Regions from separate parts of the Pseudarthrobacter sp. BIM B-2242 genome, predicted to be linked through region 3. Evidence: riboswitches for the same ligand, from Rfam matches in the RefSeq annotation. Region 3 holds a riboswitch; each other region holds the start of a gene.
What was found. Region 3 has a riboswitch for S-adenosylmethionine ahead of IDT60_RS06240 (homoserine O-acetyltransferase). Riboswitches for the same ligand answer to the same signal wherever they lie in the genome.
Positions count from the first base shown of each region.

Region 1: another riboswitch for S-adenosylmethionine. It lies ahead of IDT60_RS18680 (DUF1737 domain-containing protein); the one in region 3 lies ahead of IDT60_RS06240 (homoserine O-acetyltransferase).
Region 2: another riboswitch for S-adenosylmethionine. It lies ahead of IDT60_RS12390 (aminotransferase class V-fold PLP-dependent enzyme); the one in region 3 lies ahead of IDT60_RS06240 (homoserine O-acetyltransferase).

Region 1 covers NZ_CP061721.1:4,037,352-4,044,664, forward strand. Annotated here, with positions in the region: gene opgC (OpgC domain-containing protein) at 40-2,511, opposite strand; SAM riboswitch class IV at 2,779-2,892, shown strand; gene IDT60_RS18680 (DUF1737 domain-containing protein) at 2,906-3,181, shown strand; gene IDT60_RS18685 (rhodanese-like domain-containing protein) at 3,178-3,588, shown strand; gene IDT60_RS18690 (O-succinylhomoserine sulfhydrylase) at 3,589-4,797, shown strand; gene IDT60_RS18695 (LysR family transcriptional regulator ArgP) at 4,951-5,847, opposite strand; gene IDT60_RS18700 (LysE/ArgO family amino acid transporter) at 5,917-6,540, shown strand; gene IDT60_RS18705 (glycoside hydrolase family 26 protein) at 6,576-7,313, opposite strand, start outside.
Region 2 covers NZ_CP061721.1:2,690,525-2,697,837, forward strand. Annotated here, with positions in the region: gene IDT60_RS12365 (sigma-70 family RNA polymerase sigma factor) at 1-20, opposite strand, end outside; gene IDT60_RS12370 (DoxX family protein) at 262-795, shown strand; gene aroA (3-phosphoshikimate 1-carboxyvinyltransferase) at 802-2,199, shown strand; gene rsgA (ribosome small subunit-dependent GTPase A) at 2,183-3,298, shown strand; gene hisN (histidinol-phosphatase) at 3,353-4,165, shown strand; SAM riboswitch class IV at 4,325-4,438, shown strand; gene IDT60_RS12390 (aminotransferase class V-fold PLP-dependent enzyme) at 4,474-5,895, shown strand; gene IDT60_RS12395 (class I SAM-dependent methyltransferase) at 6,010-6,768, shown strand; gene IDT60_RS12400 (metal-dependent transcriptional regulator) at 6,800-7,313, shown strand, end outside.
Region 3 covers NZ_CP061721.1:1,356,926-1,364,238, forward strand. Annotated here, with positions in the region: gene IDT60_RS06215 (DeoR/GlpR family DNA-binding transcription regulator) at 1-571, shown strand, start outside; gene IDT60_RS06220 (histidine phosphatase family protein) at 594-1,274, opposite strand; gene IDT60_RS06225 (CPBP family intramembrane glutamic endopeptidase) at 1,417-2,196, shown strand; gene IDT60_RS06230 (VOC family protein) at 2,357-2,995, opposite strand; gene IDT60_RS06235 (bifunctional o-acetylhomoserine/o-acetylserine sulfhydrylase) at 3,200-4,537, shown strand; SAM riboswitch class IV at 4,605-4,719, shown strand; gene IDT60_RS06240 (homoserine O-acetyltransferase) at 4,733-5,848, shown strand; gene IDT60_RS06245 (hypothetical protein) at 5,898-6,386, opposite strand; gene IDT60_RS06250 (winged helix DNA-binding domain-containing protein) at 6,435-7,313, opposite strand, start outside.

The DNA of each region.
Region 1 (7,313 bases), 1.7 Mb from region 3:
CGCCCGGTCAGCGGGCTTAGGGGGTCAGCGGACAGCGGCTCAGGTGGGGATGATGCCGAACAGGACCCGCTTCTTCACCATCACCCAGAGAAGCCCCAGGATGACCGCATAGGCGGCCGTATTGACCAGGATGTCGCCCTGCCGCAGTGCCGGGATGTTGGCGATCACGGCGATGAGCACAACGTGCATGATGAAGACGTACAGCGTGGCCTGCCCCAGCGGAATCAGGAACCAGCCCAGGGCCCGTTCCACCGGCTTCCAGTACGCGGTCAGGAATGCGTAGGCGGCCACCACCAGGACCAGGACGTTGAGGAGCCGGCCGGGGTCCAGGTAGGTGCGGGCAAAAAAGGCGTCGTACATGGCCCGGTAGGCGGTGTCCGGAATGACGGCCAGGCGCAGGTCGAACCCGTTGGCCAGGTAGGGGTTGCACCAGGACAGGAAGGCGAAAACAAACGCCAGCACCGTGGACGCCACCACGACCCAATGATGCGCCGACAGCCAGGCGACGATGCGGCGCCGGTGGTAGCCCGCCACCAGGCCGACCACAAACAGGACCTGCCAGACAAGGAGCGGGAAGGAGTCCTCGAACTGGGAGGGCAGCAGCCTGACCCGGGTGGCAGCACCCGCGGCGTAGATCCCCAGCGTGCCGCCCAGAACCCACAGGGCCTTGCCGCGGTTGAGCGCGGCAAGGATCAGGGGGCTGGCCAGCAGCAGCACCACATAGAGGCCCATCACGTTGAACTGCCAGGGACCGAACTGCAGGAGGACGATGGCGGGCAGGACCTGGGCGGGCACCGGGAACTGCAGGAGAGTTTCCATTCCTGCATACAGGTCATAGGTCCGGCCGGCGGCGTTGTGCCCCGCGCCGCCCGTGCCCTGGTCAACGTAGGTGGTCAGCGCGTCGGTCTGGAAGAAAGGCAGCAGCGAGAGCAGGAAGACACCGATGAGGACCGCGAGGGCGGTGACGTACAGCTTTCCGGCCCGGCGGGACGTCAGATCCACCACCTTGCCGAAATCGTCCTTCACCCTCGGCCCGTACACCATCCCCACCACCAAACCGGAGAACAGCACAAACAGCTCTGCGCCGGAAACGAACCCCACCGTCTCCTGGGTCAGCAGCTGGAAAAGCGATGTCATGCCCAGGTGGTTGACCACCACAAAAACAATGGCCAGGCCCCGGAGGAGGTCCACCCGGGAATCCCGCTTGGACGGGTCCCCGTAGCCCCAGCCGGAAATCACGCCTACGCGCCGTGGCAACTGCCACAAGGCAATCAGGAGGATCACCATGGCCGCCCCGACACTCCAGGCAGCAGGCCCGGCCAGGGAATTGGCCTGCGTAGCCTGCTGCCCTCCGCTCACAACAGTGACCGGGCCGGTGGTCAGGCCGGACGCGGCCAGACTGTCGCCGGCAGCCTGCGCGATGCCGGCGTTGCCGGTAATTCGCCAGTCGATGCTGACCACCCCGGTATCACGGGTGCTGGTCCGTTCGTCCCAGACGACGGCGGCGATCCGGTCGAATTCGTCCGCTGTGGCGGCCGCGAGGGTCTGGTCCCACCAGGCCCCCTTGATGTCCGCTTCCGCAGCACCGCCTGCAACAGGGCTGTAAAAGGCGGCCGTCTGCAGGAGCATAGGTTTGTCCCGGCCGGCGGCGTATGTGGCGTAGAAATTTTCGCTCCCTGCCTGCGTCACCATCGCGGTGAGCTCACCGCCGGCGGGGAGGGTATTGACGGCGGCCTTGCCGCCGGTGTCATCGTGATAGGCCGTCAGCCCCACCCACTCCACCGCGTCATCGCCGGGGTAGTAGGGCGCGTATGCTGCGTCTGCACCGTTCCAGCTTCCGTCCCCGTTGGTGTCCAGCAGGGCGTATCCCTCGGACCCGGCGGCGGGGGCGTCCCGGTGGCGTTCAAACGGGTAGTCCCGCCCAAGGTACGGCTGCCACACCATCACGGTGCCGGCGTCGTCCGCGGTTTTGAACTCCGCAGCAATGGTGCGGAACGCTTCCTTGTAGGCGGCCGGCTGCTGACCCCACTCCACCCAGCTTGAGTTCATATCGGGGGCGAACCGGATCAGCAGCGTGCCCCGGAAAGCAGAGGCCAGCTCCTTAGCCTTGGCCGCGAAGGCCCCTGCGGCTGCGGCATCCACCTGGCCCAGCGCCATGGAGGGGCGCACGGTGAGCATGGCATGGGCGCCCTGCCCTGCAGCCTGGCCAAAGAAGTCCCGGACGTTCTGTTCCTCCCCGGACCGCACGGGCAGCGAGATCTCGTGGTCAAGCAGCGCGGGCGAAGCCCCCAGCCGCTCGGCAAATCCCGCCGCCGAGTCCTCGCCCCATTCAAGGACAGCTCCGAGCAGGGGTTTGCCCTCCTCCGGCTCAGGCCGGGCCGCGTGGACCGGGCCCGCGGAGAACAGGCTGATCAGGAGGAGCACGGCTGCAACAAGGGCGGCCGGCAAAGTGCTCCGTACGCCGGGCACGGCCGACGGCGGCACGCCCCTGTTTGCGAAGAGTGTTGGCATAGCGGTGTGGACCCTCCCCCAGGACGGCTTTTGTGCTGACGGCCGGTGCCGCCGCAGAAACTCTATCGGTCTTCGCAGGTGTGCCTGCTGATCGTCACCGCACCGCTGCCAAGTTCGGCGTGCCACGCTCCTGCCACAAGGTTCACGCCGTGTTCCCGATGCCTCGATTGTCCGGCCCCCTGGCCGGGGCTGGAGGCCCCGGATTGGTTACGGAACATGACGACGGCGGCGGTGCAGCCGGGTGCCCCGGATGTTACGTTTTTGGGGAGTAATGAGAACCGGCGCCAAGCCCTGACTGGCCGGTCGGCAACCCTCCCTTTCGCGGCGGGGTGCCTCAGGTGAATACTCGGCATATCGACATTCGAGCTGCAAGCGTGAGAGAAGGAGATCCGTCGTGTCTGACGCACCTGCCCCTGAAGAAAAACTGTCGTACCGGCTTGTGACCGGGCCGGATGACAGGTCCTTCTGTGAACGGATTTCCACGGCCCTGGCCGAAGGGTATGTCCTGCACGGCAGCCCGGCCGCGACGTCCAACGGCGGCCAGGTGATCGTCGCGCAGGCACTTATCCTCCCGTCGGCCATCGCCAGCGCGGATGCCGCCGTCGCCACCGCCGTGGATGACCTGTCCGCCAGCGAGGACCTCGAGTTCGACGGCGAGGGCCACGCATGAGCTACGCCGGAGACCTCACCCCGCACGAAGCGTGGGCCAAGCTGGAGCAGGGCGCCATTTTGGTGGACGTCCGCACCGAAGGCGAATGGGCGCACATCGGCATTCCGGACACAAAGGCCACGGACAACGATCCCCTGTTCATTCCATGGACGTTCGCCGGCGGCATCCCCAACGCCGACTTCATCACCGACCTCACGCAGCAGGCCCCCGAGGACAGCGCAACGGAACTGCTGTTCATCTGCCGCTCGGGCCAGCGCTCCGTCGCCGCCGCCATTGCAGCGACGCAGGCAGGGTTCACGTCCTACAACGTCCTGGAGGGTTTTGAAGGTGTGCCGGACCGTTACGGCGAGCGCACCGTCAACGGCTGGAAGAACAGCGGCCTGCCCACCAACCTGGGAAGCCGCTAGATGACCTTCAACGAAGAGGCCGCCGGCTGGAGCGCCGACACGCAGGCAGTCCGCGGCGGCCTGGACCGCACCAACTTCCAGGAAACCACCGAGCCGGTCTTCCTGAACTCCGGCTTTGTCTACGAGTCCGCGGCCGCGGCCGAGCGCGCCTTCACCGGCGAAGACGAACGGTTTGTCTACTCCCGGTACGGCAACCCGTCAGTGGCCACCTTCCAGGAGCGCCTCCGCCTGCTTGAAGGCACCGAAGCGTGCTTCGCGACGGCGTCGGGCATGTCAGCGGTATTCACCGCCCTGGGTGCCCTGCTGGCTGCCGGGGACCGCGTGGTTGCTGCGCGTTCCCTGTTCGGCTCCTGCTTTGTGATCCTGAACGAGATCCTGCCGCGCTGGGGTGTGGAGGCCGTGTTTGTGGACGGGCCCGACCTGGACCAGTGGCGCGAAGCCCTGTCGGAACCCACTACTGCCGTGTTCTTCGAATCGCCGTCCAACCCCATGCAGGAGATTGTGGACATCGCCGCGGTCAGCGAGCTGGCGCACGCCGCCGGGGCCACCGTCGTCGTCGACAATGTCTTTGCCACTCCCCTGCTGCAGCGCTGCGGGCCGTTCGGCGCGGACGTGATTGTGTACTCCGGCACGAAGCACATCGACGGCCAGGGCAGGGTCCTGGGCGGCGCCATCCTGGGAACCAAGGAATTCATCGACGGCCCGGTCAAGCAGCTCATGCGTCACACCGGCCCGGCCCTCTCCGCGTTCAATGCCTGGGTGCTCACCAAGGGCCTGGAAACCATGTCGCTCCGCGTGAACCACTCCTCCGCCTCCGCGCTGCGGCTGGCCGAGTGGCTCGAACAGCAGCCGGCCGTCAGCTGGGTCAAGTACCCGCTGCTGAAATCACATCCCCAGTACGAGCTCGCGGCCAGGCAGATGAAGGCCGGCGGCACAGTGCTCACCCTCGAACTTGCCGCGACGGGCGGCCGCTCGGGCAAGGATGCCGCCTTCGCGCTGCTGGACGCCCTGCGGATCATCGACATCTCCAACAACCTGGGCGACGCCAAGTCGCTCATCACCCATCCGGCCACTACCACCCACCGCGCCATGGGCCCCGAAGGCCGTGCGGCCATCGGGCTCAGCGACGGTGTGGTGCGCCTGTCCGTGGGCCTGGAGGATGTGGACGACCTCATCGGCGACCTCGAACAGGCGCTGAAGCAGGTCTAGGGGCGGGCCGCGCCGGGTGGCTCACCGTCGCGCCGGATTTCGAGCCGCACGGCCACCCATCTCAGCCGTGACTTTGATCGAGCCAAAGCCTTTCCGGAACGCCGCCGCTCCCGGCCCGCCTATGGCGGGCGTGTGGTGCTGCTGACCGGAGGCTCAGGGTTGGCGGAGCTGCGTGGATGCCGTCTCACGCACGGCGCCGGTCAGCTGGTTGAGCACCGGAGAGTCGATCTTCCAGCGTTGCCAGTAGAGCGCAACATCAACCGGTTTCCCGGGCGCAAGCTCCACGAGGCCCCCCTTCCCGACGTCGGCCATGCACTGCTGCTCCGGCAGCAGCCCCCACCCCAGACCCAGCCGGATGGCCTGCGCGAACTCGCCCGACGACGGCACATAGTGCCGCGGCGCTGCCAGGTCCGCGCCCGTCAGGCTACGGAAGAAACCGGTCTGCAGATCGTCCTTGCGGTCGAAGTCCACCACCGGCGCCCGGCTGCCGGCTGCCAGCCCGGGGCCGCCCGGCCACCAGCGCCGCACATAGCCCGGGCTCGCCACCGCCCGGTAGCGCAGGGCGCCCAGCGGCTGGACGCTGCAACCCTGGACGGGCTCCGGCGTTGCGGTGACGGCAGCCATCACCGCTCCGGTGCGCAACAGCCGTGCTGAATGCTGTTCGTCTTCCCGGTGGAGTTCAAAGCAGGTGCCGAGGTCGGGGGGAAGGCTGGCCAGCGCCTGCAGGAACCAGGTGGATAAGGAGTCGGCGTTGACCACCAGCGGGATGGGCGAGCCGGGTGTGGCCACGGTGCCGTCGAGCTCCTGCCGGGCATCCCATTCCAGCTGCCGCACCTGCCGGGCAAACCGCAGCACGGCCTCGCCGGCGGTGGTGGGGCGGACCGGGCTGGTGCGCTGCAGGAGGATCTGGCCGGCTGCATCCTCCATCGCCTTCAGCCGCTGCGAGACGGCCGACGGCGTGACGTACAGGCTGCGGGCGGCCGCTTCCAGGGTGCCTTCTTCCACCACCGCGGCGAACGTCCGAAGCTGCTCCAGCTGAAAGGACTTCATTAGCATTCCTTAATAGAAGTAAGAATATTTAGCTGGTCTAATTCTATGCCCCGCCCTAAATTGGAGGACATGGACTTCGCAGGACTGCTGGCACCGGCCGCGCTCGGCTTCGGCACAGGGCTCGCCCTCATTGTTGCCATCGGCAGCCAGAACGCCTTTGTGTTGCGGCAGGGTATCCGCGGCGAGCATGTGGCCGCCGTCGTCATCGTCTGCGGCGTTTCCGATGCGGTCCTCATCGCCGCGGGCATCGCCGGGGTAGGGGCATTGCTGCAGGCCAACCCGGTCATCGTGGATGTGGTCCGGTTCGCCGGAGCCGCGTTCCTGGTGGCGTACGGCGTCATGGCCGCACGCCGGGCAGTGCGTCCGGGCACCCTCACGGCATCAGGACGGCAGACCGCCGTCGGCCTTGGCACTGCCCTGAGCACGGTGCTGGCCCTGACCTGGCTCAACCCCCACGTTTATTTGGACACGGTCCTGCTGCTGGGATCGGTGGCCAACCAGCAGGCGCAGGACCTGCGCTGGTGGTTCGGCGCGGGCGCAATCGCCGCCAGCCTTGCCTGGTTCAGCGCCCTGGGATTCGGGGCCCGAATCCTGCGGCCCTTCTTTGCGAAGCCTTCCTCGTGGCGCGTCCTCGACGGCTTCGTCGCGGTGGTAATGCTCACGCTGGGGATCCGGCTGGCGGTAGGCGCCTGAGCGGCTCGGCTGGCTGCGGGCGGCTGGCTGCGCGGCTACCGCCGGGCGGCCAGCGCCGCGGCGAGAGCCGAGGCTGAGGCGGGGCTGCTGTCAATCCGCCAGTCCGTCTCCTTGGTGAAGTTGAACCAGACAAACCCGGTGACATCCGGCTGCGAGCGCAAGTATGAAACCAGGGCCGTGTTCCAGTCCGGCTTGTTCCCGCCGGCCTCAGCGCTAGCCGTCTCCGTAATAATGATCGGCTTGCCCGGTGCGATGGTGCGGAGCTGTGCCAGGTGCGGTCCGAACAGGGAAGACGGCATTTGCCAGGAACTCCAGGCCTGCGTGGTCCCCCAGTTGTAGGCGTCCAGGCCCACCGTATCCACGAAGGCATTCCCGGGGTAAAGCAGCGCGGGGTCCACGGATCCGCCGCCGTTGGGTGCCCATACCCAGTTGACGTTGGCGGCGCCGCCCGCTGTGACCAGGCCGTGGACATGCCGCCAAGCCCTGACGTAATCGCCGGGCTGGTTTCCGTTCACGGCCTCGCACCACGGATACCAGTCGCCGTTCATTTCGTGGGCGAACCGGATCATGAGCGGCCTGCCCCAGGCAGCAAGGGCGGTTCCCCACTGGCTGATGTAGGGGTCGAAGTCGCCGGCAGCGATCCGGGCCAACGAGTAGGCAGGCTGGGACACCCCGCTCCCTGCGATCCAGGGCTCCCACGTGACCAGCGGCGTCGCACCCCGGCTCACCACCGAGTCCAGTTCCGCCACGGGAGGAGGTTGGCGGAAATCTTT
Region 2 (7,313 bases), 1.3 Mb from region 3:
TCGGTTTCCAGAGCCTGCATTACCAAGGGCCCGGTTCTTTCCTGCCCGTCCTTCAACAACCTCAAGCGCGACTCCACTCTCATCAAGACCAACACGAATCAGGTCAGCACGTGCCAGGCAAAATCCAACAAGCTACGGCTACGGCCGTCCCGGGGACCTGAAATCGATAACCCTGAGCGGCAGGCAAATATTCCCCAAAAGTGCAAGACTAGAACGGACTCCGCCGCACCCGACGCGGTTCGTCCACCCAGGAGGAAATTCATGTCCTTTGTCCGCACCCTCGCCCGGCCCATGCTGGCTTCCAGTTTCGTCATCGCAGGATTGGATAAGCTCAAGAACGCAGACGACACCGCCACGCAGCTCTCACCGCTGCTGCAGAAGGCCGCTGCATCGCTGCCGTTCCAGGCGGACGAGAAAATGCTGGCGCGGGTGATCGGCGGCACGCAGGTGGGTGCCGGCCTTCTGTTCGGCCTGGGCAAGTTCAGCCGCCTCTCCGCCACCCTGCTGACTGTCATTTCGCTGCTGAACACTTTTGTGGAATGGCGCAGCGCGGACATCAGCACCAAGGAAGGCCGCGAAGCGCGCCGCAACCAGCTCCTCAAGAACGTTTCGCTGAGCGGCGGCGCCCTGCTTGCGTCCGTGGACACCGCCGGTAAGCCGGGCCTCGCCTGGCGCGCCGAGCACATCGCTGCCGACGCGCGGAAAACTGCTGCGGTGGCCCGGAAGACCACCGGCAAGAAGATTCACGAGGCAGACAAGGCCGTACGCCGCGCCGTGCACGCAACGGGGGCGTAAGGACGAATGACCGGTTCCACCCTGCCCGCAGCTGATCCGCAACCTTCCACTGAAACAGTTCCGAACTGGCCTGCCCCGTTTGCTGGCCGTCCGATCAACGCCACTGTCACGGTGCCTGGTTCGAAGTCGCTGACCAACAGGTTCCTGGTGCTGGCCGCGCTGGCCGACGGACCTTCGCGGCTGCGGGCGCCGCTGCATTCCCGCGACTCCGCCCTGATGATCGAAGCGCTCCGCAACTTGGGCGCCACCATTACCGAGGTGCCGGGTGACGGGGCGTTCGGGCCGGACCTTGAGGTGACGCCCCTGAGCCAGGCGGCGCCGTCGTCACGGACGCACATTGACTGCGGCCTGGCTGGAACAGTGATGCGTTTCGTGCCGCCGCTTGCGGCGCTGCGGAAGGGTGCCGGCGTTTTCGACGGCGACCCGCACGCGCGCAAGCGTCCCATGGGCCCCATCATTGAGGCGCTTCAGGGGCTCGGCGTGCACGTGACAGCGGGCGACGGCGGCACCCCCTCCGCACTGCCGTTCACCGTTGAGGGCACAGGGGAAGTCCGGGGCGGCCACCTGGTGATTGACGCCAGCGCATCATCACAGTTCGTTTCTGCCCTCCTTCTGGTGGGTGCGCGGTTCACCGAAGGGCTGCACCTGGAGCACGCGGGTGACACGGTGCCCAGCCTGGACCACATCAACATGACGGTGGCGGTCCTGCGCGGCGCGGGTGTGTCGGTGGACGATTCCGTCCCCAACCACTGGATGGTGTCCCCCGGACCCATCCGTGCCTTTGACCAGCGGATAGAACAGGACCTCTCCAACGCGGGTCCGTTCCTGGCCGCGGCTTTGGCCACACGGGGTACTGTGAGGATCCCGAACTGGCCCACAGGAACTACCCAGGTCGGGGATCTCTGGCGCAGCATCCTGGCGGACATGGGCGCGACCGTCAGCCTGACTGACGGCGTACTGACAGTGACAGGCGGCCCTGAGATCAAGGGCGCTGATTTTCACGAGACCAGCGAGCTCGCGCCCACGCTGGCGGCCCTTTGTGCCTTGGCCAGCGGACCATCCCGGCTGACCGGCATCGCCCATCTGCGCGGCCACGAGACGGACCGGCTGGCAGCCCTGGTCACCGAAATCAACCGGCTCGGCGGCGACGCCGAGGAAACCAGCGATGGACTGGTGATCCGCCCGGCCACGCTGCGTGCCGGCGTCGTACACACGTACGCGGACCACCGGATGGCCACAGCCGGAGCCATCCTGGGCCTGGCCGTGCCGGGCATCGAAGTGCAGGACATCGCCACCACCGCCAAGACCATGCCGGAGTTCCCGCAGATGTGGGCCGACATGCTGGCGCAGGGCAACGCGTCCGGTGACGGAGCGGAAGGTTTCAGCGGTGGCCCGCAGCACTGATTCCTGGGACGAATCCGACGTCCGGATCCGGCCCAGCAAAAAGGGTTCAAGGCCCCGCACCAAAGACCGCCCCAGCCACGACGACGCCGTCACGGGCCGCATCATTACCGTGGACCGGGGCCGTTACACCGCCGTCGTGGGCGAGGACTCGGGCGATGAGCGGATCATCATCGCAGCGCGGGCCCGGGAACTGCGCCGGTCCCCCGTGGTGGCCGGCGACTTCGTGTCCCTGGTGGGGGACGTCTCCGGCGAGCCCGACACCCTGGCCCGGCTGGTCCGGATCCAGGACCGCCGCACGTTGCTGCGGCGCAGCGCCGATGACACGGATCCGATCGAGCGTGCGGTGGTGGCCAACGCCGATCAGCTGGTTGTGGTGGTGGCCGCCGCGAACCCGGAGCCGCGCACCGGGTTTATCGACCGCGCCCTGGTGGCCGCGTACGACGCCGGCATTGAGCCGCTGCTGCTCGTCACCAAAGCGGACGTCAAGGATCCCGCCGAACTGTTGTCCAACTATGAGCACCTGGACTTCCCGGTAATCATCAGCCGCACGTCGGACTCCGCGGCCTCGGGCATCGATGCCCGCTCCGATGACGGCCTCTCGGCCCGCCTGAACAGTGATGCAGTTTCGCAGCTCCGCGCGTACCTCGAGGGCAAGGTGTCGGTCATGCTGGGCCATTCCGGCGTGGGCAAGTCCACCATGGTCAACGCACTTACCGGCGCCGAACGGGCGACCGGTGGCGTGAACGCGGTGACCGGCCGCGGCCGCCACACATCGTCGTCGGCCCTTGCCCTGAAACTGACGGGCGCGCCTGCGGGCAGCTGGATCATCGACACCCCAGGCATCCGTTCGTTCGGCTTGGCGCACGTGGACCCGGACCGGATCCTGCGGTCCTTCCCGGACCTGGAACCGGGCACGGATGCCTGCGAGCGGGGCTGCAAACACAACGCCGCCGCCGTCAACTGCGGGCTGGACTCGTGGGTGGCCGAGGGGAAGGCCGGTCCCACCGGACCGGCCCGTCTTACGTCCCTGCGGCGGCTGCTGGGCTCGGACCCGCGGCTGGAAGGCCAGGAAACCAAGGAACTGGGCAGCATCAGCTAGCGCCAGGAAGCTGACCTCCCCAACCACGCCGCCGTTAGACGGTAGTTTGGAACCATGATCCAATCCGCTTCGAGCTACAACGATGACCTCCGCCTGGCCCATGTGCTGGCTGATTCCGTGGATGACCAGACCATGAGCCGCTTCAAGGCGCTGGACCTGCACATCGAAACCAAGCCGGACCTGACGCCAGTCACTGATGCGGACAAGTCGGCCGAGGAGGCCATTCGCGGCCAGCTGTCCCGTTCCCGTCCCCGGGACGCCGTGCTCGGTGAGGAATTCGGCAGCTCCGGACACGGATCACGCCGGTGGATCATTGATCCGATCGACGGCACCAAGAACTTTGTCCGGGGCGTCCCCGTGTGGGCTACCCTGATCGCCCTCGTGGACGAGGGTGAACCCGTCGTCGGGGTGGTCAGTGCACCCGCGCTGGGCAAACGCTGGTGGGCCGCAAAGGGTGCGGGCGCGTATATGGGCCGGTCCCTCGCCGCTGCAACCCGACTTCGTGTCTCGAACGTGTCCAACCTTGCCGACGCCTCGCTGTCCTACTCGAGCCTGGGCGGCTGGAAGGAACGCGGCAACCTTGACGAATTCCTGGGCCTGACCGAGGACGTCTGGCGCACCCGTGCGTATGGCGATTTCTGGTCCTACTGCATGGTGGCGGAGGGCTCGGTGGATATCGCCTGCGAGCCGGAGCTGAACCTGTACGACATGGCGGCCTTGGTGCCCATTGTGGTGGAGGCCGGCGGCCGCTTCACCTCGCTGGAGGGGCAGGACGGCCCGTTCGGCGGCAACGCGCTTGCCACGAACTCGATCCTGCACTCCGAGGTCCTCAAACGGCTTAACCCGAGCCTGGACGATCTGTTGTAGGCAAGGAATTGCGAATTATCGACGGCGGGTACCTCCTTTTGGGGGTGCCCGCCGCTTGCATCTTCGGCTAATCCGCCAATTCCGGAATGCGCGTAACAAAGTACTTAACATTGGGCTGGGCTTTTCGACGGCGGCGGCGATGTCCTACGCTCTTTAACAGGTCACGAGTGCCAGCGCTAAACCCCGGTTTGCTGGCCGGCAACCCTCCATTCGCGGCGGGGTGCCCCGGGTGACGACCAGGCCGGTCCGGAACGGACCCGGCAAGCGCGGATTCCCGGTATCGGGAGTCCTTTTCAAGTGAGGTCTCCGTGACAACTGCCACCGTCTCCCCCGCCATCCAGAACACCACCAGCGCAGCCATTTCCAGCGAGCTGGCCGCCATTGCGGGACGCCCCCTTTCCGCCGTCACCGGCGCCGAAATCCAGGCCCCGCTGATCCAGGGCGGCCACGTCCGCTACGCCAACCTGGACTACGGTGCATCTGCCCCCGCCCTTTCGGTGGTCTCGGCCTACCTCAACGAGATCCTGCCGTTCTACGCCAGCGTTCACCGCGGGGCCGGCTACGCATCGCAGATCAGCACGTCGGTGTATGAAAACGCCCGCAACATCGTCCGGGATTTTGTGGGCGGCCGCTCCGACGATTCTGTCATCTTCACCCGGAACACCACAGATTCGCTGAACCTGCTCGCCGGGTGCCTGCCGCACACGGAGGGACGCCCCGCCGGCGACGTCCTCTACCTCGATATCGAGCACCACGCCAACCTCCTGCCGTGGCAGGGAGTACCGCACCGCAGCGTTGTAGCGGCACCCACCATCGCGGGGACCGTCGAGGCGCTCCGTACCGAACTGCAGCAGGGCCAGGTCAGCCTGCTCGCTGTCACGGGCGCCTCCAACGTCACCGGCGAAATCCTGCCCGTCCGCACCCTCGCCGCCCTGGCGCACGAGTACGGTGCGCGCATCGTGGTGGATGCGGCGCAGCTCGCACCGCACCGGCGCATCAATATCAGTGCCGACGACGTGGACTACCTCGCCTTCTCCGGCCACAAGCTCTACGCGCCGTTCGGTGCGGGCGTCCTGGTGGGCCGCACCGACTGGCTCGACGCCGGCACCCCGCACCTGGCAGGCGGCGGCGCCGTCCGTGAGGCAAGGCTCGACGGCGTCAGCTGGGCCACCGGCCCGGCCCGCCACGAGGGCGGCTCCCCCAACGTCCTGGGTGCGGCCACGCTGGCCCGCGCCACGCAGGTCATCGCGTCGCTGGACCAGGACCGCTGGCACGCCCATGAGGCGGGCATCCGGTCCTACCTGGTGGACGGGCTGCAAAAGATCGACGGTGTGACGGTCCACCAGATCTTCTCGGACACCGACCCCGGCACCGGCACCATCGGCGTGGTGAACTTCTCGGTGGCCGGTTACGACGCCGGACTGGTTGCCGCGTATCTGTCGGCCGAGCACGGCGTGGGCCTGCGGGACGGCCGCTTCTGCGCGCACCCGCTGCTGAAGCGCCTCGGCCTGCCGTCCGGTTCGCTGCGCGCCAGCTTCGGTGTGGGCTCCCGGCTGGAGGATGCCCAGCGGCTCCTCGCCGGCCTGGAACAGCTCCGCCGCACGGGCCTGGGCTGGGACTATGTGGTGGATTCGGGCCGCTGGGTTCCGGCCAACGACACCCGTGTATACCCCCACTGGGCTCCCAACACGCCCGGCACCGCCGGCGCGGCCCCTTGCCTGGACGACTGAGCGTTTGCGGACTGAGTTGTTCCCGGGGTGAGTGCTCCGGCCCCTGACTGGTGCTGCCCCGCCATGCGGTAAATTCGAAGGAAACCCATGGTGATCAGTTGAAGGAGGCCTCACGTGGCACGGGGTGGCCCCAGGCTTGACCACGGACGCCGCCTGGAGCTCGCACAGAGCTTCCAGGACGGCGGCGAACACTACCAGCGCGTCCGTCCCGGCTACCCTGCCGATTCAGCGGACTGGCTGGTCCCGTCAGGCGCGCGTGATGCCGTTGATGTGGGAGCAGGAACCGGCAAGTTCGCCGCCCTCCTGCTGGAGCGGGGCCTGAGCGTTGCAGCCGTGGATCCCTCCGCCGATATGCTCGAACAGCTCCGCGCGCATTATCCGGAGATCGCGGCAACTCCGGGAACCGCAGAGGCGACCGGCCTGCCTGACTCAGCGTTCGACGTCGTCAGCGTTGCCCAGGCCTGGCACTGGTGCGATCCGCTGCCAGCCAGCACGGAACTTGCACGTATCCTCAGGCCGGGCGGAACCTTGGGACTGATCTGGAACCAGCTGGATACGTCAGTGCCGTGGGTGCACAGGTTGTCGCGCATCATGCATGCAGGAGACGTCTACAAGCCGGGCTTCCGGCCGGTGGTGGGCCTGGAATTCGACGGCCTCGAAAGCCACATGACCCGTTGGGAGGACAGCCTCAGCACAGCGGACATCGTTGAGCTGACCAAGTCGCGCAGCTACTATCTGCGGGCAGGCGAGGCCACCCGGAACAAGGTGCTGGCCAACCTCGACTGGTACCTGCACGAGCACCTGGGACATAACGCCCAGGACCTCATCGCCCTGCCGTACCTGACCCTGACGTGGCGGGCACGCAAAGCGTGAGTGCTGGAGGCCAACGGGTAGGCTTGGAACCGTGAAGACCAGCGCACCCTCTTCCTCCATCGAGGACTACGTCAAGGTCATCTACGGCTTCACGGAGTGGCAGGACAAACCCATCACGTCCTCGCAGCTGGCCCAGCGCCTCGGCGTGGCAAACTCCTCGGTCTCGGAAATGGTCCGCAAGCTCAAAGACCAGGGCCTGGTGGACCACAAACCCTACAGCGCCATCACTCTCACGGCTTCAGGCATCAGGCTGGCGTTGTCCATGGTCCGCCGCCACCGCCTCATTGAGACCTACCTCGTCCAGGAACTCGGCTACAGCTGGGATGAGGTCCATGATGAAGCCGAGCATCTTGAGCATGCGGTGTCGGACACCTTTATTGAGCGCATGGCGGCGAAACTGGGAAACCCGAAGCGCGACCCCCACGGGGATCCGATTCCGACGGCGGACGGGGCAGTCCTGATGCCCGAGGCGCAGCTGCTGGGCGAACTGGACACCGGGCACACGGGCCGGATCACCAGGATCAGCGATGAGAACCCGGACCTGC
Region 3 (7,313 bases):
CCACGCGGAAGCGAAGGAGCAGATAGCCCAGGCCGCTTCGGCGCTCATCCGGCCAGGCGCTGTGATCGGACTCTGCGGCGGCACAACCAGTACCGCACTCGCGCAGATCCTGGCCACCCGCGAAGACCTCAACGCACCCGCGAACCAGCCCACGCTGACCGTCGTCACCAACGCCATCAACATTGCTTCCCAGCTTGCCGTCCGGCCCAACATCAAAGTCATGGTGACCGGCGGCATCCTCAACCCCCGCTCCTACGAACTGGTGGGGCCATACACGGACATCATCATGCAGAAGGTGGTCCTGGACATCGCTTTCATCGGTGTCAACGGCATCGACCCCGAGGTGGGACCCACCAACACCGGCGAGGGCGAAGCCTCGGTGAATGCCCTGCTGGCCAGCCGGGCAAGGGTCTCCTACGTGCTGGCAGACTCCTCCAAGGTGGGAGTCCGGGCCTTTGCGACGATGGACGGCTACGCCTTCACCCGGCTTATCACCGACTCCGGCATTTCCGCCGCGGACAAGGCCGCGTTCGAGGCGAACGGCACCGAAGTGATTGTGGCGCCGCACTAGCCACGCCAGTGCGTTAGCGGCACTAGTACAACACCGGCGGCGCATCCAGGACGGTCTCATCCACCCGCCGCTCCACCCACTGGGTGAACGGAATATCCAGCTCATACTTATCGAGTTCCGTGCGCACCAGGGTCCTTACCTCGGCGTTGTTCGGGTTGTTGAGCGATTCGAAGTACTCCACCGACCAGTGGAACCAGCGCATGCAGAACAGCCGCATGGTCAGCCCGTGGGTCACCAGCAGCGTGTTCGGGGCGTAGTCCGGTTTGGACCAATGCCGGTAGAGCGTTTCCATAAACGATGAAATCCGGTCGTAAACGTCCGACCCTGATTCGCCCTCCCGGAACCGGTAGAAGAAATGGCCGTAGGCGTTGCGCAGCTCCTTCTGGTCCTCAATTTCTCCGCTGATCTGGAAGTTGGCCCAGTCCTGCTCACGGAGGCGCGGCTCTTCGATGACCCGCTCGGTGAGACCGCCAAGGTTGAGCGCCTCCAGGGTCTGGTAGGCCCGCAAATAGGGAGATACATAGACGCACACCTGCCGCCCGTCCAACTCCCGCCGGATCTTCTCGCCGGCCGCGGCGGCCTGCTCAAGCCCGAGCGGAGTCAGCGGAATCCGGTAGTCCGGGACCCTGTTGTAGATGGAGGTATCGACGTTGGCCGTGGACTGGCCGTGCCGGATCATGATGATTTTCCCTGGCGCGCTCATAAGCCCCAAGCATAAGTCTCCACTCCGGACGCTCTCTCACTTGATGTGGGTTTTTGGCGAACGCTCTCTCACTTGGGTGTGCCCGGCGGGCCGGGCTGTCGCTAATCAGCGAAGAACCAGCCACAGCAGGCAAGATGGAACCATGTTGGTTCCCTCCCGCCGTCGGCTGCGGATCGAAGTCTGGATTGTCCTGGGACTGTCCCTTGGTCAGTCCGCCGTGTACTCCGTTGTTCAACTGCTCGACAAGATGTCGCGGGCGCCACTGGCAGAGGGAACCTCAACACTGAACCAGTCGCGGAGCAGCCGCGAGTATTTCGACCTCACATACCAGTTGCTGGACATTGTCTTTGCCCTGGTGCCCGTGCTGCTGGTCATCTATTTCCTCACGGACCAGCGGCAGCCCGGAACTGGCGCGGACGGACACGGCGGTTCGGCCTTCCAGAAACTCGGCTTCAACTTCGCCAGGCCGGGCCGTGACTTGCTGCAGGGCCTGGGCCTTGCAGCACTAATCGGGATTCCCTCCCTCGGCCTTTACGCCGCCGGCCGGGCACTGGGGATCACCACCGCCATCATTCCCAGCGCACTGGACGCCCACTGGTGGACCATTCCGGTCCTGATTCTCTCCGCGCTGCGGCATGCCGTGGTGGAGGAGGTTATTGTGGTGGGCTACCTTTTGGACCGCTTCGGCAAGTTCGGCTGGAGCATGCCCCTGGCCATAGTCACAAGTTCCGTGCTCCGGGGCACCTATCACCTGTATCAGGGCTTCGGGCCGTTCATCGGCAACGTGGTGATGGGGCTGGTGTTCGCCTGGCTGTACACCCGGACCAAGCGGGTGATGCCGCTGGTGATCGCGCACGCACTGCTGGACATCGTGGCGTTTGTTGGCTTCAGCCTGTTCGGCAGGGCAGTGGGCCTGGGCTGACCCAAGGGCTGGCCGGCCCGGACTGATGAGAAGCGGCTCCGGGCTTAAAGCGATTCGGCCGCCGTCAGCGGGTGGCGTCGTTGACACCCGCTGAAGGCGGCCGAAGTTGTTGCCCGGGCGGCGCTGCCCGGGAGAGTAGGGATTCGGTCAGGTGGAACCGTCAGATGGTGACGGCCCCGGTGGCGGTTTCGAAGGTTACGGACAGGATGCCGGGGGTGCCCTTGGGAGCGACCCACTCAACAGCGACGTCCTCCAGCGGCTTCTCCACGGGTTCCCCGAGCCACTCCGTAACGCGCTCGGCAGAGCCGGCGATGGTCAGGCAGCTCATCTTGACGTTGCTTTCGTAAGCATTCGACGGATGGAGGGCGGGGTCGCCTTCCCACTTGAGCATGTACGGAACCTGCGGGTCCGCGATCAGGCCAAGGATGCCGATCTGCTTCCAGATCAGCTCGCGGCCGTCCGGAAACTTGCGGTTGCCGTTGACCGCCGCACGGCCCAGACGTTCCTCGAAGGGGGCGAGATCGTCCACTTCGACGCACCAGCCCATCCAGCCGCCGCCGGCTTCGGACCGTGCCCGGACAGCCTGCCCGAAGGGAGCCTTGTCCGAGGCCGGGTGGTTCAGGACCTCCACAACTTCCAGGTATTTGTGTCCGGCGAGGGGAATGATCATGTTCCGGGTTCCGAAACGGGGGTGCACTCCACCCTTCACGGCTTCAACGCCGAGGGCGGACGAAATACGTTCGGTGGTGGCAACGAGGCCATCTTGTTCACAGGCGTAAGAGACGTGATCCATGCGCATGCCATCATCTTGGCACTTTGTGATGAGCCTCTCAGCTAAGGGTAGCCTTACTGGGATTTTGTGTTGCGGCCGTTGAGGAAAATCCGGCACCGGGACACCGGAGACAGCCTTTTGACCACCTTCGTCACAATCATGTTCCCTGTCGGGAAGTCTTCCTATGCTGAACGCAACCGAGCAGTGCCACACCACGTCAAGGAGCATTGAATGTCGAACGGATGGTCTTTCGAAACCCGCCAGATCCACGCTGGCCAGGAGCCGGACAGCGCCACAGGTGCCCGTGCCCTCCCGATCTACCAGACGACGTCGTTCGTCTTCCCCAGCGCAGAAAGCGCCGCCAACCGCTTTGCCCTTGCCGAGCTTGCGCCGATCTATACCCGCATCGGCAACCCCACGCAGGACGCTGTGGAGCAGCGCATCGCCAGCCTGGAGGGTGGTCTCGCCGCGTTGCTGCTGAGTTCCGGGCAGGCCGCCGAAACGTTTGCCATCCTGAACATTGCCGAAGCAGGGGACCACGTGGTGGCCAGCCCGAGCCTGTACGGCGGCACGTACAACCTGCTGGCGCACACCCTGAAGAAGTTCGGCATCTCCGTGACGTTTGTGGCGGACCCCGACAACCTGGAGCAGTGGCGCGACGCCGTGCAGCCCAACACCAAGCTCTTCTTCGCCGAAGTGGTCTCCAACCCGCGCCAGGACGTGCTGGACATCGAAGGCGTGTCACAGGCCGCCCACGACGCCGGTGTGCCGCTGATCGTGGACAACACCCTCTCCACGCCCTACCTGATCCGCCCCCTCGAATGGGGCGCGGACATTGTTGTCCACTCGGCCACAAAGTACCTGGGCGGGCACGGCTCCGCAATCGCCGGCGTGATCGTGGACTCCGGCAAGTTCGACTTCGGCAAGGACCCCGCACGGTTCCCGGGCTTCAACACCCCCGATCCCACGTACAACGGACTCGTCTATGCCACGGATCTTGGCGCCGGTGGGGCGCTCGGCGCCAACCTGTCCTACATCCTGAAGGCGCGCGTCCAGCTGCTTCGCGACCTCGGTTCGGCAGTGTCCCCGTTCAACGCCTTCCTGATTGCCCAGGGGCTGGAGACGCTCAGCCTGCGCGTGGAACGGCACGTCGCCAACGCCGTCCACGTTGCGCGGTGGCTGGAGGCAAGGGACGACGTCGAATCGGTCGCCTACGCGGGCCTGCCGTCCAGCCCCTGGTACGAACGGGGCCGCAAGTACGGCCCCAAGGGCACCGGCGCGGTGGTGGGGTTCAACCTGGCCGGCGGGGCGGAGGCAGGCAAACGCTTTGTGGACGCCCTGGAGCTCCACTCGCACGTGGCCAATATCGGGGACGTCCGGTCCCTGGTCATCCACCCGGCATCCACCACGCACAGCCAGCTCTCGGCCGGGCAGCAGGCCATCGCGGGTGTGACGCCCGGGCTGGTCCGGCTGTCGGTGGGCATCGAACACATCGACGACATCATCGCCGACCTCGAAGCAGGCTTCCGGGCGGCCAAGGATGCCACCGGGGGCGGGCCCGGGGAGTAATCACCCGAAAGTCACAACCAGTCACACGCTTGGCCATAGGCCGGGGCTGTTTCGTACACTCATGGAAGGTCATGAGTGCCAGCGACAGCCCCGGCTTGCTGGCCGGCAACCCTCTTTCGTGGCGGGGTGCCCCGGGTGAGGACCTGGCCTGCCGGTCAATTGACGGCAGGCAAGCGCGTAGAAGAGGTCCTTTCCATGACGATCACCATCTCCCGAACAGCGGCTCCCGGAAACGGCGTAGTGCGCTATGCCACCGTTGGCGCCCTGCAGCTCGAGGCCGGCGGTTACCTTCCCGAGGTCACCCTGGCGTATGAAACATGGGGAACGCTGAACGCTGACGGCTCCAACGCTGTCCTGATTGAGCATGCCCTGACCGGCAGCACCCACGTGACGCGCGGCGACAGTGACGAGCCCGGTTGGTGGGAACAGCTCGCCGGACCGGGTGCACCAGTGGATACCGACCGGTTCTTTGTGGTCTCGATCAATATTCTGGGCGGCTGCTACGGGTCCACCGGGCCGTCGTCGGAGGCGCCGGACGGAAAACCCTGGGGCTCCCGGTTTCCGCTGGTGACGCTGCGCGATACAACGGCCGCTGAGGCGCGGCTGGCTGACCAGCTGGGCATCCATAGCTGGTTCGCCGTGCTGGGAGGTTCCATGGGCGGAGCCCGTGCCCTGGAGTGGGCAGTCAGTTATCCGGAACGGGTGCAGCGCTGCGCTGTTATTTCCGTGGGGGCCGCGAGCACGGCTGAACAGATCGCCTTCGCCCAGGCCCAGACACTGGCCATCCGCCAGGACATCAATTTCAACGACGGCGACTACTACGGCGGTCCGCTGCCCGAGGACGGACTGGCCCTGGCCCGGCGGATCGCCCACATCACCTACCGCTCCGCGGAGGAATTCGACGGCCGGTTCGGGCGCTCGGCGCAGCTCCCGGAATCGCCGCTTCGAGCCGCAGCGCTGGGGGAGCGCGGCCGCTACCAGGTGGAAAGCTACCTGGACCACCAGGGCAAGAAACTGGTCAGCCGGTTCGACGCCAACAGTTACATCGCCCTGACCGATGCCCTGATGAGCCACGACGTCACCCGCGGACGCGGCTCACTGGACGAGGCGCTCAGCCGCGCTACTGCCAGGTTCTTCGTCGCAGCTGTGGACAGCGACAGGTTGTACTTTCCGTCGCAGTCCCGCGAACTGGCCGATGCGCTGCCGGGTGACGTGGACGTCCACGTCATCGAGGCCCCCATCGGCCATGACGGCTTCCTGACCGAAATCGGCCAGCTGGGCAGTCAGCTGCGGAGCACGTTCCTGGTCTAGGTTCCGGCAGGATTCAGCGTCCTGGCCGGCATCAGCGTCGTGCCCCGGATCAGCCGTTCATGATGTCGGAGCGGCGCTTCATGTATTCCTCCATGGCCAGCTCGCCGTTGCTGTACTGCTGGTCCAGTTCAGCGAGCTTCCGGGCGCGGTAGCCCTGCGGGGCCGACGGCGGCGCAGGAGTTCCCGGGGCAGCGGGCGCCTTGGGTGCTTCTGCCCGCTGGTCGGGGAACTGCTGATCCATGGGCGGAACGGGTTTCATGGGAGGCAGCGGCTCGCTCGGCGGCAGGGGCTGCGGGCTCATGATCTGGCGGAAGCCGCCGCTCATGTAGTCCTGTTGGGTATAGCCGTCGCGGGGCTGCCGGTTTTGCTGTCCCGGGTTTTGGCCGTCCCCGCCGAGACCACCGCCGGGGAACTGGCCGGGGTAACCCCCGGAGAAGCCCTGGCCCTGGTTCCGTTTGTTGACAGACTTCCGGTACATCCGCATCGCCATCGGTATCACAAACGACAGGATGATGATCCAGAAAAACAAGCTGTTCACGGTGTAACGCCTCTCATATGTGTCCTTCCAGCTTAAACCCCGGCGGGCTTAAGTCCCCGGCTTCACCCGGACGGCCGGGATTCCAAGGAATGTTCCATATCGCTCCACGGCGAGTTGCACCGCGCGCTCCACGGCGTTGCTCCGGTCTGAGTCCGGACGCAAGCCCGGTTCCGGCGGATCGAACAGCCGGATGTCCAATTCACAGCGGCCCGGAAACAGGGTGTGCCGCCAGGAGCCGGCCATCCGCCCGTCCAGCAGCACAACGTGCATGGGTGCCCCGCCCAACGGGAACGCCGGGGCGGTACCGCCGAAATAGTGCCGTGTTGACGAATATCCCATCACGTACTCGTCATAGCACTGGATCAGGTCCATCCGCGGGGCTTCACCCGCAGCCCCGCCGTGGTGCGCGTGAACTTCAGTACCCGCCGCCACGTAGTGCACGACGCCGTCAATCACCGCTGTCTCCAAAACCGCCGGAGCCGAGTCGAGGACGCGCGCGAGGCCGTGACGGACATCGGTGGAGGTGAGGCCGGACCAGTTGGCGCAGTCCTTGACCGTGGCGGGACCCCGGCTCGCAAAGTACCGCCGGACAAGCTCGCCGAGGTCCTCGTCCCGGTCCAACGTCCCACCGGGTCCGGCCGGTACGCGCTCGTCGAAATGGGCATACGTCTGTTTCAAGGCGCCACCGGGACTGCGCACGGGCGTTCCGCTGGTCAATACTCCGCTGATCTCGGCGTGCATGATCAGGTAAGCCAGGCCCAGGCCGGTTGCCGAAAACCCGGCACGCTGCAGCTTCTCCGCCAGCTGCTCACGGGTGAGGTGCCGTCCGCCTTGCACGGCGTCGGCCAGCACCCGTCCGCTCCGTTCCGCGGCAGCAGCGTCGATCCCTGTCCGCCGGTATGTGCCGGCATTGATCTGATGGAGCCG